Regions from separate parts of the Streptomyces sp. NPDC045701 genome, predicted to be linked through region 1. Evidence: riboswitches for the same ligand, from Rfam matches in the RefSeq annotation. Region 1 holds a riboswitch; the other holds the start of a gene.
The links. Region 1 has a riboswitch for S-adenosylmethionine ahead of AC07DW_RS21810 (aminotransferase class V-fold PLP-dependent enzyme). Riboswitches for the same ligand answer to the same signal wherever they lie in the genome.
Positions count from the first base shown of each region.

Region 1 (4,582 bases):
TGCTCGCGGACGCCGCCGAACGGGCGCTGCGCACGGTCCTGGTGGGCACCCGGCTCAGGGCCCCTCGCCGGGTCCCGGCCGGGCTCGCCGACCCGGCGGGGTCAGGACACGCCCCGGGCCGTGTCCGCGACGTCCCGCCCGGCCCGCGACGCCCGGCGGGCGGACGCCGATACGTTCCGGACACTCCCTAGCCTCGGTCGGGCACGCAACGCCCGTCCTCCGTACGGTAGTTCCAGCGAGCCCCGTCCCGGACGAGTTCCTTCACGGCCCGGACGAACCGGTCGACGTGCTCGTCCGGCGTCCCCGCCCCGAAGCTGACGCGGATGGCGTTCAGCGAGGTGGCCCCGCCGTCCGGGGCGCCGCACTCGCCGACGTCCTGCGGGTCGCCGCCCAGCAGGGTGCGCACCAGCGGGTGGGCGCAGAACAGTCCGTCCCGGACACCGATGCCGTACTCGGCCGAGAGGGCCGCCGCGAAGTGCGAGCTGTTCCAGCCCCGTACGACGAAGGAGATGACGCCCACCCGGGGCGCGTCTTCGCCGAACAGCGACAGCACCTTCACCTCCGGCACCTCGGCGAGCCCCGCGCGCACCTTGCCGATCAGGTACTGCTCGCGGGCCACCAGGTCGTCGAACCCGGCCTCGGTGAGCGCCTTGCAGGCGGACGCGACGGCGTAGACGCCGATGACGTTGGGGGAACCGGCCTCGTGGCGGGCCGGGGTGGTGTGCCACTCGACGTCCACCCCGCCGTCGGCGCGCCGGGCGACCTTGCGGGAGGCGCCGCCGCCGGCCAGGTACGGGTCGGCGTCCCGCAGCCAGTCGGCCCGTCCCGCGAGGACGCCGGAGCCGAACGGGGCGTACAGCTTGTGCCCGGAGAACGCCACCCAGTCGACGTCCAGGTCCCGCACCGAGACCGGGTGGTGGGGTGCCAGCTGCGCGGCGTCCAGGACGATGCGGGCGCCGTGGGCGTGGGCGGCGGCGGCCAGCTCGCGTACCGGCCACAACTCACCGGTCACGTTCGACGCACCGGTCACGCAGACCAGCGCCGGCCCGTGGGGGTCCCGGTCCGCCAGCGCCCGCTCCAGCGTCCGGACCGCCTCTTCCGGCGTCCGGGGCGCGTCGAGGTACGTGACCGTCGCGTCCTTCCACGGCAGCAGCGAGGCGTGGTGCTCGGTCTCGAAGACGAAGACCTGGCAGCCGGCGGGCAGCGCGGCGGCCAGCAGGTTCAGCGAGTCGGTGGTCGACCGGGTGAAGACGACCTGGTCGCCCTCCCGGCAGTCGAGGAACTCCGCCACCGCGGCGCGGCTGTTCTCGAACAGGTCGGTCGACAGCTGCGACAGGTACCCGGCACCCCGGTGCACGCTGCCGTAGTACGGCGCGTACGCGGCCACGTCGTCCCACACCCGCTGGAGGGCCGGCGCGCTGGCGGCGTAGTCGAGCGCGGCGTAGGTGACCTCGCCCCCGGTGACGAGCGGCACGGTGACATCCCGCCCCAGAACGGGCAGCGGGGCACAAACGGACTGGTCGGCGGCAAGGGTGGAGACAGACATGGCGAACTCCCGTACAGGGCAGGCGAACTCGTCGCGTCGGCGCACGAGGGTGCGGCGCGGCGAGAGGAGAAGAAGGGGGTACCGAAGAAGGGGCTGATACGCCCTATCGCATTCGCTTGCTCACGAGACTGCTCCCTTGAGGACCAGGACCCCAGGGTGTGCAGGGGTCCGCGCTTGCCACAGACTTCGCCGCCTGCGGCCTGGTCTTCACCCGGGGCACCCCGCCACGGACGGAGGGTTGCCGGACAGCGGGCCGGGGCCGTAGTCGCTGTCACTCATGACCTGCCGAGAAGTTAAACCACGTGATCGCCCGCACGCAAGCCGTGTCCGGATCCCGGGACACCGGCCCTCGGCCGGACGACGACCGGCACGGACCCCGCGGGGCCGCCGCCGCGGGGTACGGGCGGCGCCCGGCGGGCCCCGCCCGTACGCCCGACACCACCGGCCCGGTGCGGGCCGTCGTCCACGACCGTCACGGGCCCGGAGGGGCCGTCACGCGTTGCTGGCGGCCACCCAGCGGTCCAGCGCCGCCCGCGCAGCACCGGAGTCGATCGCCTCGGCCGCGCGGGTGATGCCCGCCCCGATCCGCTCGGTCAGCGGGGCGTCGGACGGCTCCAGCGCGACCAGGGCCGCCGCCGCGTTCAGCAGCACCGCGTCCCGCACGGGCCCGGTCTCCCCGGCCAGTATCCGCCGGGCCACGTCGGCGTTGTACGAGGCGTCCGCGCCGCGCAGCGCCTCCACGGGCACGAGGCCGATGCCGACGTCCCGCGGGTCGAACGTCTCCTCGCGCACCGCGCCGTCGCGGACTACCCACACCTTCGAAGTGGCGGTGGTGGTCAGCTCGTCCAGCCCGTCGTCACCGCGGAACACCAGCGCGGAGGAGCCGCGCTCGGCGAGCACACCGGCCATGATGGGGGCCATCCGGGCGTCGGCGACACCGGTCGCCTGGGCCTTGACCCGCGCCGGGTTGGTGAGCGGGCCGAGGAAGTTGAACGTGGTCCGGATGCCGAGCTCCTTGCGGGCCGCCGCCACGTACCGCAGCGCCGGGTGGAACCGCACGGCGAAGCAGAACGTGATGCCGGCCTCCTCGGCGACCTCGGCGACCCGCCGGGGCGTCAGGTCCAGGTTGACACCCAGCTTCTCCAGCACGTCGGAGGACCCGGAGGCGGAGGAGGCGGCGCGGTTGCCGTGCTTGACGACCTTGGCGCCGGTACCGGCGACGACGATCGCGGACATGGTGGAGATGTTGACGGTCCTGGCGCCGTCGCCGCCGGTGCCGACGAGGTCCACGGCCGGGCCGGGCACCTCGATCACGTTCGCGTGCGCGTACATGGCGCGGACCAGGCCGGTGATCTCCTCGACGGTCTCGCCCTTCGCGCGCAGGGCGACCGCGAACCCGGCGATCTGGGCGTCGGTGGCCTCACCGCGCATGATCCGGTCCATCGCCCACGCCGTGTCGTCGGCGCTCCGGTCGCGCCCCTCCAGCAGGGCGTTCAGGACGTCGGGCCACGAGCGGCCCGCCGCGATGTCTCCTCCAGCGGGGTGCACAGCGCTCATGGTCGCTCCTGGTGTCTTCGTACCGGGGTGTACGGGGCGTACAGGGATGACCACCACCCTATCCATCCCCGGGCACGGCAAAGAGCCCCGTCCAGCGAATGGACGGGGCTCGATGCTGTGGCGACCTGGGGCCGGGACGTCAGGTGATCAGTGGTGGCCGTGGCCGCTGGTGATCTCCTTGTACTCCTCGACGGAGGGCTTGGGGATCTGGTTCCCCTCGCCGTAGTAGCCCTTGCTGAGCTTCGCCCGGAGCTTCTGCGAACGGGACGGCTTGCGCTCGACACCGTTCTCGTCGACCGACGGGCCGATCTCGGCCGGCGTGTACTGCTCGTGCGCGGTGAGCGCGTGCAGCTGGGCCTGGCTGAGCGGCTCGTGGATCTCGACGAACTCACCGTGCGGCAGGCGCTTGATGATGCCGGACTCGCGTCCGTGCAGCACCTTGTCCTTGTCGCGCCGCTGGAGACCGAGGCAGATCCGCTTGGTGACGATGAACGCGATGACCGGGCCGAGGAAGAAGAAGATCCGCACGAACCAGGTGATGGCGTTGATCGACAGGTGGAAGTGGGTGGCGAAGATGTCGTTGCCACCACCGACCAGCATGATCATGTACGCGGTGACCCAGGCGACACCCAGAGCGGTCCGGGTCGGCGCGTTGCGCGGCCGGTCCAGCAGGTGGTGCTCCCGCTTGTCGCCGGTGATCCACGACTCGATGAACGGGTAGAGCGCGATCGCGGCCAGCATGACACCGAAGACCACCAGCGGGATGAGCACGCCCAGCACGAGCGTGTGACCCCAGAGGCGGATCTCCCAGCCCGGCATCACTCGGACGAGGCCCTCGGCGAAGCCCATGTACCAGTCGGGCTGGGCGCCGGTGGACACCTGGTCCGGGCGGTACGGGCCCATGGTCCAGATCGGGTTGATCGTGAACAGGGCGGAGATGACCGCGATGACACCGAAGACCAGGAAGAAGAAGCCTCCGGCCTTGGCCATGTAGACCGGCAGCAGCGGCATGCCGACGACGTTCTTGTTCGTCCGGCCGGGGCCGGGGAACTGGGTGTGCTTGTGGTAGAAGACCAGGATCAGGTGCGCCACCACGAGGCCGAGCATGATGCCCGGCAGCAGCAGGATGTGGATCGAGTAGAACCGGGCGATGATGTCGTGGCCCGGGAACTCGCCGCCGAACAGGAACATCGAGATGTACGTGCCGACGATCGGCATGGACAGGATCGCGCCCTGCGTGAAGCGGACACCGGTGCCGGAGAGCAGGTCGTCCGGGAGCGAGTAACCGGTGAAACCGGTGAACATGCCCAGGACGAACAGCAGGAAGCCGAACAGCCAGTTGATCTCACGCGGCTTGCGGAACGCGCCGGTGAAGAAGACGCGCATCATGTGCACGAACATGCCGGCGAGGAAGACCACGGCGGCCCAGTGGTGGATCTGCCGGATGAGCAGGCCACCGCGGACGTCGAAGCTGATGTC
Region 1 is NZ_JBWKJV010000021.1:66,949-71,530, reverse strand. It holds gene AC07DW_RS21815 (glycerate kinase family protein) at 1-191, shown strand, start outside; gene AC07DW_RS21810 (aminotransferase class V-fold PLP-dependent enzyme) at 188-1,546, opposite strand; SAM riboswitch class IV at 1,712-1,829, opposite strand; gene trpD (anthranilate phosphoribosyltransferase) at 2,039-3,103, opposite strand; gene qcrB (cytochrome bc1 complex cytochrome b subunit) at 3,251-4,582, opposite strand, start outside.

Region 2 (4,582 bases), on a different contig from region 1:
CGGGCCCGCCGGACGGGAAGGTGACCCCTCCCGTCCGGCGAGCCCCGCGGGACCGGGGGGCCGGGGGCGGCGGGCGCCGGTCAGGGGCGCAGGGCGGTGAGCTGGTCGAGGAACCAGCGGGCCGGGGGGAGGGACGTGGCGGCGGCGGCCAGGCGCTTGGTGCGGTCCGCGCGCTCGGCGGGCGGCATGGACAGCGCCTCGTGGAGGGCGTCGGCGGTACCGGTCACGTCGTACGGGTTCACCGTGATGGCGTCGTCGCGCAGCTCCTCGTACGCGCCCGCCTCCCGGGACAGCACCAGCGCGCAGCCCGCGTCGGAGACGACGGGGACCTCCTTGGCGACGAGGTTCATGCCGTCCCGGATCGGGTTGACCAGCGCCACGTCCGCCAGCCGGTACGCGGCCAGCGAGCGGGCGAAGTCGTCCTCGACGTGCAGGATCACCGGGGTCCAGCCGTCGCGGCCGTACTCCGCGTTGATCTCGTCCGCGAGGCGGGAGACCTGGGCGGTGTACTCGCGGTAGACGGGCAGGTCCTGGCGGGAGGGGTAGGCGAACGCCAGGTGCACCACGCGCTCGTGCCACTCGGGGTGCTCGGCCAGCAGGTGCCGGTAGGCCAGCAGGCCGCGGACGATGTTCTTGGACAGTTCCGTGCGGTCGACGCGGACGATCGTCCTGCGGTCCGGGCCGATCTGCTCGCGCAGCATCGCCATCCGGTCGTCCACGTCCGGGCGCCGGGACCGTTCGCGGAGGAAGTCGCCGTCCGCGCCGAGGCCGTGCACACCCAGGTGGGTGCGGTGGGCCTGCCCGTGCGACTGGTACCGCACGCTCGGCGACTGGTCCTTCGGCCAGTGCGTCGTCACGTCCATGTCCCGCAGGGACGCCGCGCAGCAGTCCTGGAACGCCTTCAGCCAGCGCCAGGTCAGGAAGCCGAGCCGGTCCGCGCCGAGCATGCCCAGGAGGAGTTCCTCGGCGATGTCGTCGGGGAGCATGGAGAAGTACTCCGGCGGTGCCCACGGCGTGTGCGAGAAGTGCCCGATGCGCAGGTCGGGGCGGAGCTCGCGGAGCATGCCGGGGACGAGGGCCAGGTGGTAGTCCTGGACGATCACGACCGCGCCGTCCGCCGCCTCCTCGGCGAGCGCCTCGGCGAAGGCGCGGTTGTAGAGGCGGTAGGACGCCCACCGGCGGCGGAACTCCGCGTCGAAGACCGGTTCCAGTGGCGTCTGGTACAGCATGTGGTTCACGAACCACAGCACGGAGTTCGCGATGCCGTTGTACGCGTCCGCGTGCACCGCCGCGTCGATGTCGAGCATCTTCACGCCCGGCTCGGCCGCGACGCCCTGCCGCACCGCCTGCCGGTCGCCGTCGCTCAGCGCCGCGCACACCCACAGGGCGCCCGCCTCCGGCCCGATCGCGGACAGTCCCGACACCAGTCCGCCCCCGCCGCGCCGGGCGTCGAACGTCCCGTCCTCACGTGGCACGTAGCTGACGGGACCGCGGTTCGAGGCGACAAGAATCTGGGCTGCCATGGAGACGAACCTAGCCCGTAGCGGAAACGCTCAAACGTACGGCGCTCACGCCACGCGCCGGTGCCGCGCGTACTCGGCCACCTCGGTCATCGGCGGGCGCTCCTCGGTGTCGACGTCATGGGTGCGCGGGACGAAGCCCGCGTCCCCGCGGTCGAACTGCGTCAGCCGCGGCCGCACCAGGTGCCCGCGCGACAGCCGCAGCTGCGCCGTGCGGTAGATCGCCGCCGCCATCCGGCCCAGTGCCCGCTCGTCCTGGTGCCGGTGCTTGCGCACCCCCACGTCCACCTGCGCCAGGGCGTCGAGGCCCACGGTGTGCAGGGCGTCCACCAGCAGGCCGAGCTCCACCCCGTACCCCACCGGGAAGGGGAGCCGTTCCAGCAGCGAGCGGCGCGCCGCGTACTCGCCGCCCAGCGGCTGCACGAATCCGGCCAGCCGCGGCCAGTGCAGGTTCAGCAGCGGCCGCGCCACCAGCTCGGTCACCCGGCCGCCCTGGCCGGGCGAGCCGGCCAGGGGCCGGTCGTACATGGCCTTGACGAACTGGACGGACGGGTCGGTGAGGAGCGGGCCGACGATCCCGGTGACGAAGTCGGCCGAGAAGTCGCGCAGGTCGGCGTCGACGAAGCAGACGATGTCGCCGCTGGTGGCGAGGAGGGAGCGCCACAGGACCTCGCCCTTGCCGGGGAGCGCGGGTATGCGGGGGAGGATGGCGTCCCGGTGCACCACGCGCGCCCCGGCCGCGGCGGCGACCTCCGAGGTCCGGTCGGTGGAGCCCGAGTCGATCACCACGAGTTCGTCGACGAGCGGGACGGGGCCGGACATCAGTTCGCGGCGGACGACGGTGACGATGTCGCCGACCGTCGCCTCCTCGTTCAGCGCCGGCAGGACGACACTGACGGTCGTGCCGTGCTTGGCCGCGAGCAGCCGGTCGAGCGGTCGATCGGCCACGGACCAGGACCGCCGCTCCAGCCAGCGCTCCACCTCTTCCAGCACGTGATCTCCATCTCGCGTATCGGACGACCGTCTCGAGCGTCCAGGGGTTCGGTTACAGTCTTGAACAACGCGGACGACCGTCGTATGTCGGGTCCCCGCGTTGGCTGCACAAGCACCGCCACAATCGAATACCGCTCATCCAGAGGGGCAGAGGGACACGGCCCGTTGAAGCCCCGGCAACCCTCCAGTCGGCACTCGCAACGTCTTGCGCGAGGCCCCGGCTAGGGAAGGTGCCAAATCCGTCTCATGGCGAAGTGCGCCATGAGGAAGATGAGGAGAAAGGGCCTCGCCTCCATGGCTGTACAGACTGTCGCCACCGCCAAGAACGTCGACCTCGGGCCTGCTTCCGCCCTCTCCTGTCGCGAATGCGGCGAGCGTTTCGAGCTCGGTCCCATTTTCGCCTGTGAGCTGTGTTTCGGGCCTCTAGAGATCGCCTACGACCTGCCGGTCGGCGACCCCGAGGCGCTCCGCGAGCGGATCGAGGCCGGACCCGCGAACATCTGGCGGTACGCGCCGCTGCTGCCCGTCCCGGCGGACGTCGCCGGCAAGCCGAACCTGAACCCCGGCTGGACCAAGCTCGTCCAGGCCGACAACCTGGCGCGTGAGCTGGGCGTCGAGCCGGGCAAGCTGTTCGTCAAGGACGACTCGGGCAACCCGACGCACTCCTTCAAGGACCGGGTCGTCGCCCAGGCCCTGGAGGCCGCCCGCGCCTTCGGCTTCACCACCCTGTCCTGCTCCTCCACCGGCAACCTGGCGGGTGCCGTCGGCGCCGCCGCCGCCCGTGCCGGCTTCCGGTCCTGCGTGTTCATCCCGCACGACCTGGAGCAGGGCAAGGTCGTCATGGCCGCCGTCTACGGCGGTGACCTCGTCGGCATCGAGGGCACCTACGACGACGTCAACCGTTTCTGCTCCGAGCTCATCGGCGACCCGCTGGGCGAGGGCTGGGGCTTCGTGAACGTCAACCTGCGGCCGTACTACGCCGAGGGGTCGAAGACCCTCGCGTACGAGATCTGCGAGCAGCTTGGCTGGCGGCTGCCCGACCAGCTGGTGATCCCGATCGCGTCCGGCTCGCAGCTGACGAAGATCGACAAGGGGTTGCAGGAGCTGATCAAGCTGGGTCTGGTCGAGGACAGGCCGTACAAGATCTTCGGTGCCCAGGCGGAGGGCTGCTCCCCGGTGTCGGCGGCCTTCAAGGCCGGCCACGACGTCGTACGCCCCCAGAAGCCGAACACCATCGCCAAGTCGCTCGCCATCGGCAACCCGGCGGACGGCCCGTACGTCCTGGACATCGCCCGCCGCACCGGCGGAGCGGTGGAGGACGTCGACGACGAGCAGGTGGTCGACGCGATCAAGCTGCTGGCCCGTACGGAGGGCATCTTCGCCGAGACGGCGGGTGGTGTCACCGTGGGCGTGACGAGGAAGCTGATCGAGGCGGGCGCCCTGGACCCGTCGCTGACCACCGTCGTGCTCAACACGGGCGACGGCCTGAAGACCCTCGACGCGGTGGCCCCGACCACCGGCCCGACCGCGACCATCCGCCCGAGCCTGGACGCGTTCCGCGCCGCCGGCCTCGCCTGAACGACTGAAAGGCAGCACCACGACATGAGCGTCAACGTCCGCATCCCCACCATCCTCCGCACGTACACGGGCGGCCAGGCCGAGGTCACGGCGGAGGGCGCGACCCTCTCCGAGGTCATCGAGTCGCTGGAGAAGAACCACCCGGGCATCGCCGCCCGCGTCCTGGACGACCAGGGCAAGCTGCGCCGCTTCGTGAACGTGTACGTCAACGACGACGACGTGCGTTTCGAGGACGGTCTGGGGACCGCCACGCCCGACGGCGCGGGCGTGTCGATCATCCCGGCCGTGGCGGGCGGCTGCTGACGTACCCGGCGCGACGGACGTTGCCCCCTCCGCGAGAGAAGCGGAGGGGGCAATTCTGCATGGTTGAGCGCGGTAGAGTTGGGGAAGTCCCCGCCGCCGCCTGTGCCGGACGCATATGAAATAGTGCGCGGCCGCGACGAGATGCAGTCAATGTACCCCCGCGAGTTGTGTCATTTGCGCCCTTTGCC
Region 2 is NZ_JBWKJV010000020.1:2,540-7,121, forward strand. It holds gene AC07DW_RS20880 (alpha,alpha-trehalose-phosphate synthase (UDP-forming)) at 81-1,523, opposite strand; gene AC07DW_RS20885 (glucosyl-3-phosphoglycerate synthase) at 1,569-2,513, opposite strand; SAM riboswitch class I at 2,646-2,790, shown strand; gene thrC (threonine synthase) at 2,784-4,091, shown strand; gene AC07DW_RS20895 (ubiquitin-like small modifier protein 1) at 4,116-4,394, shown strand.
Region 2: another riboswitch for S-adenosylmethionine. It lies ahead of thrC (threonine synthase); the one in region 1 lies ahead of AC07DW_RS21810 (aminotransferase class V-fold PLP-dependent enzyme).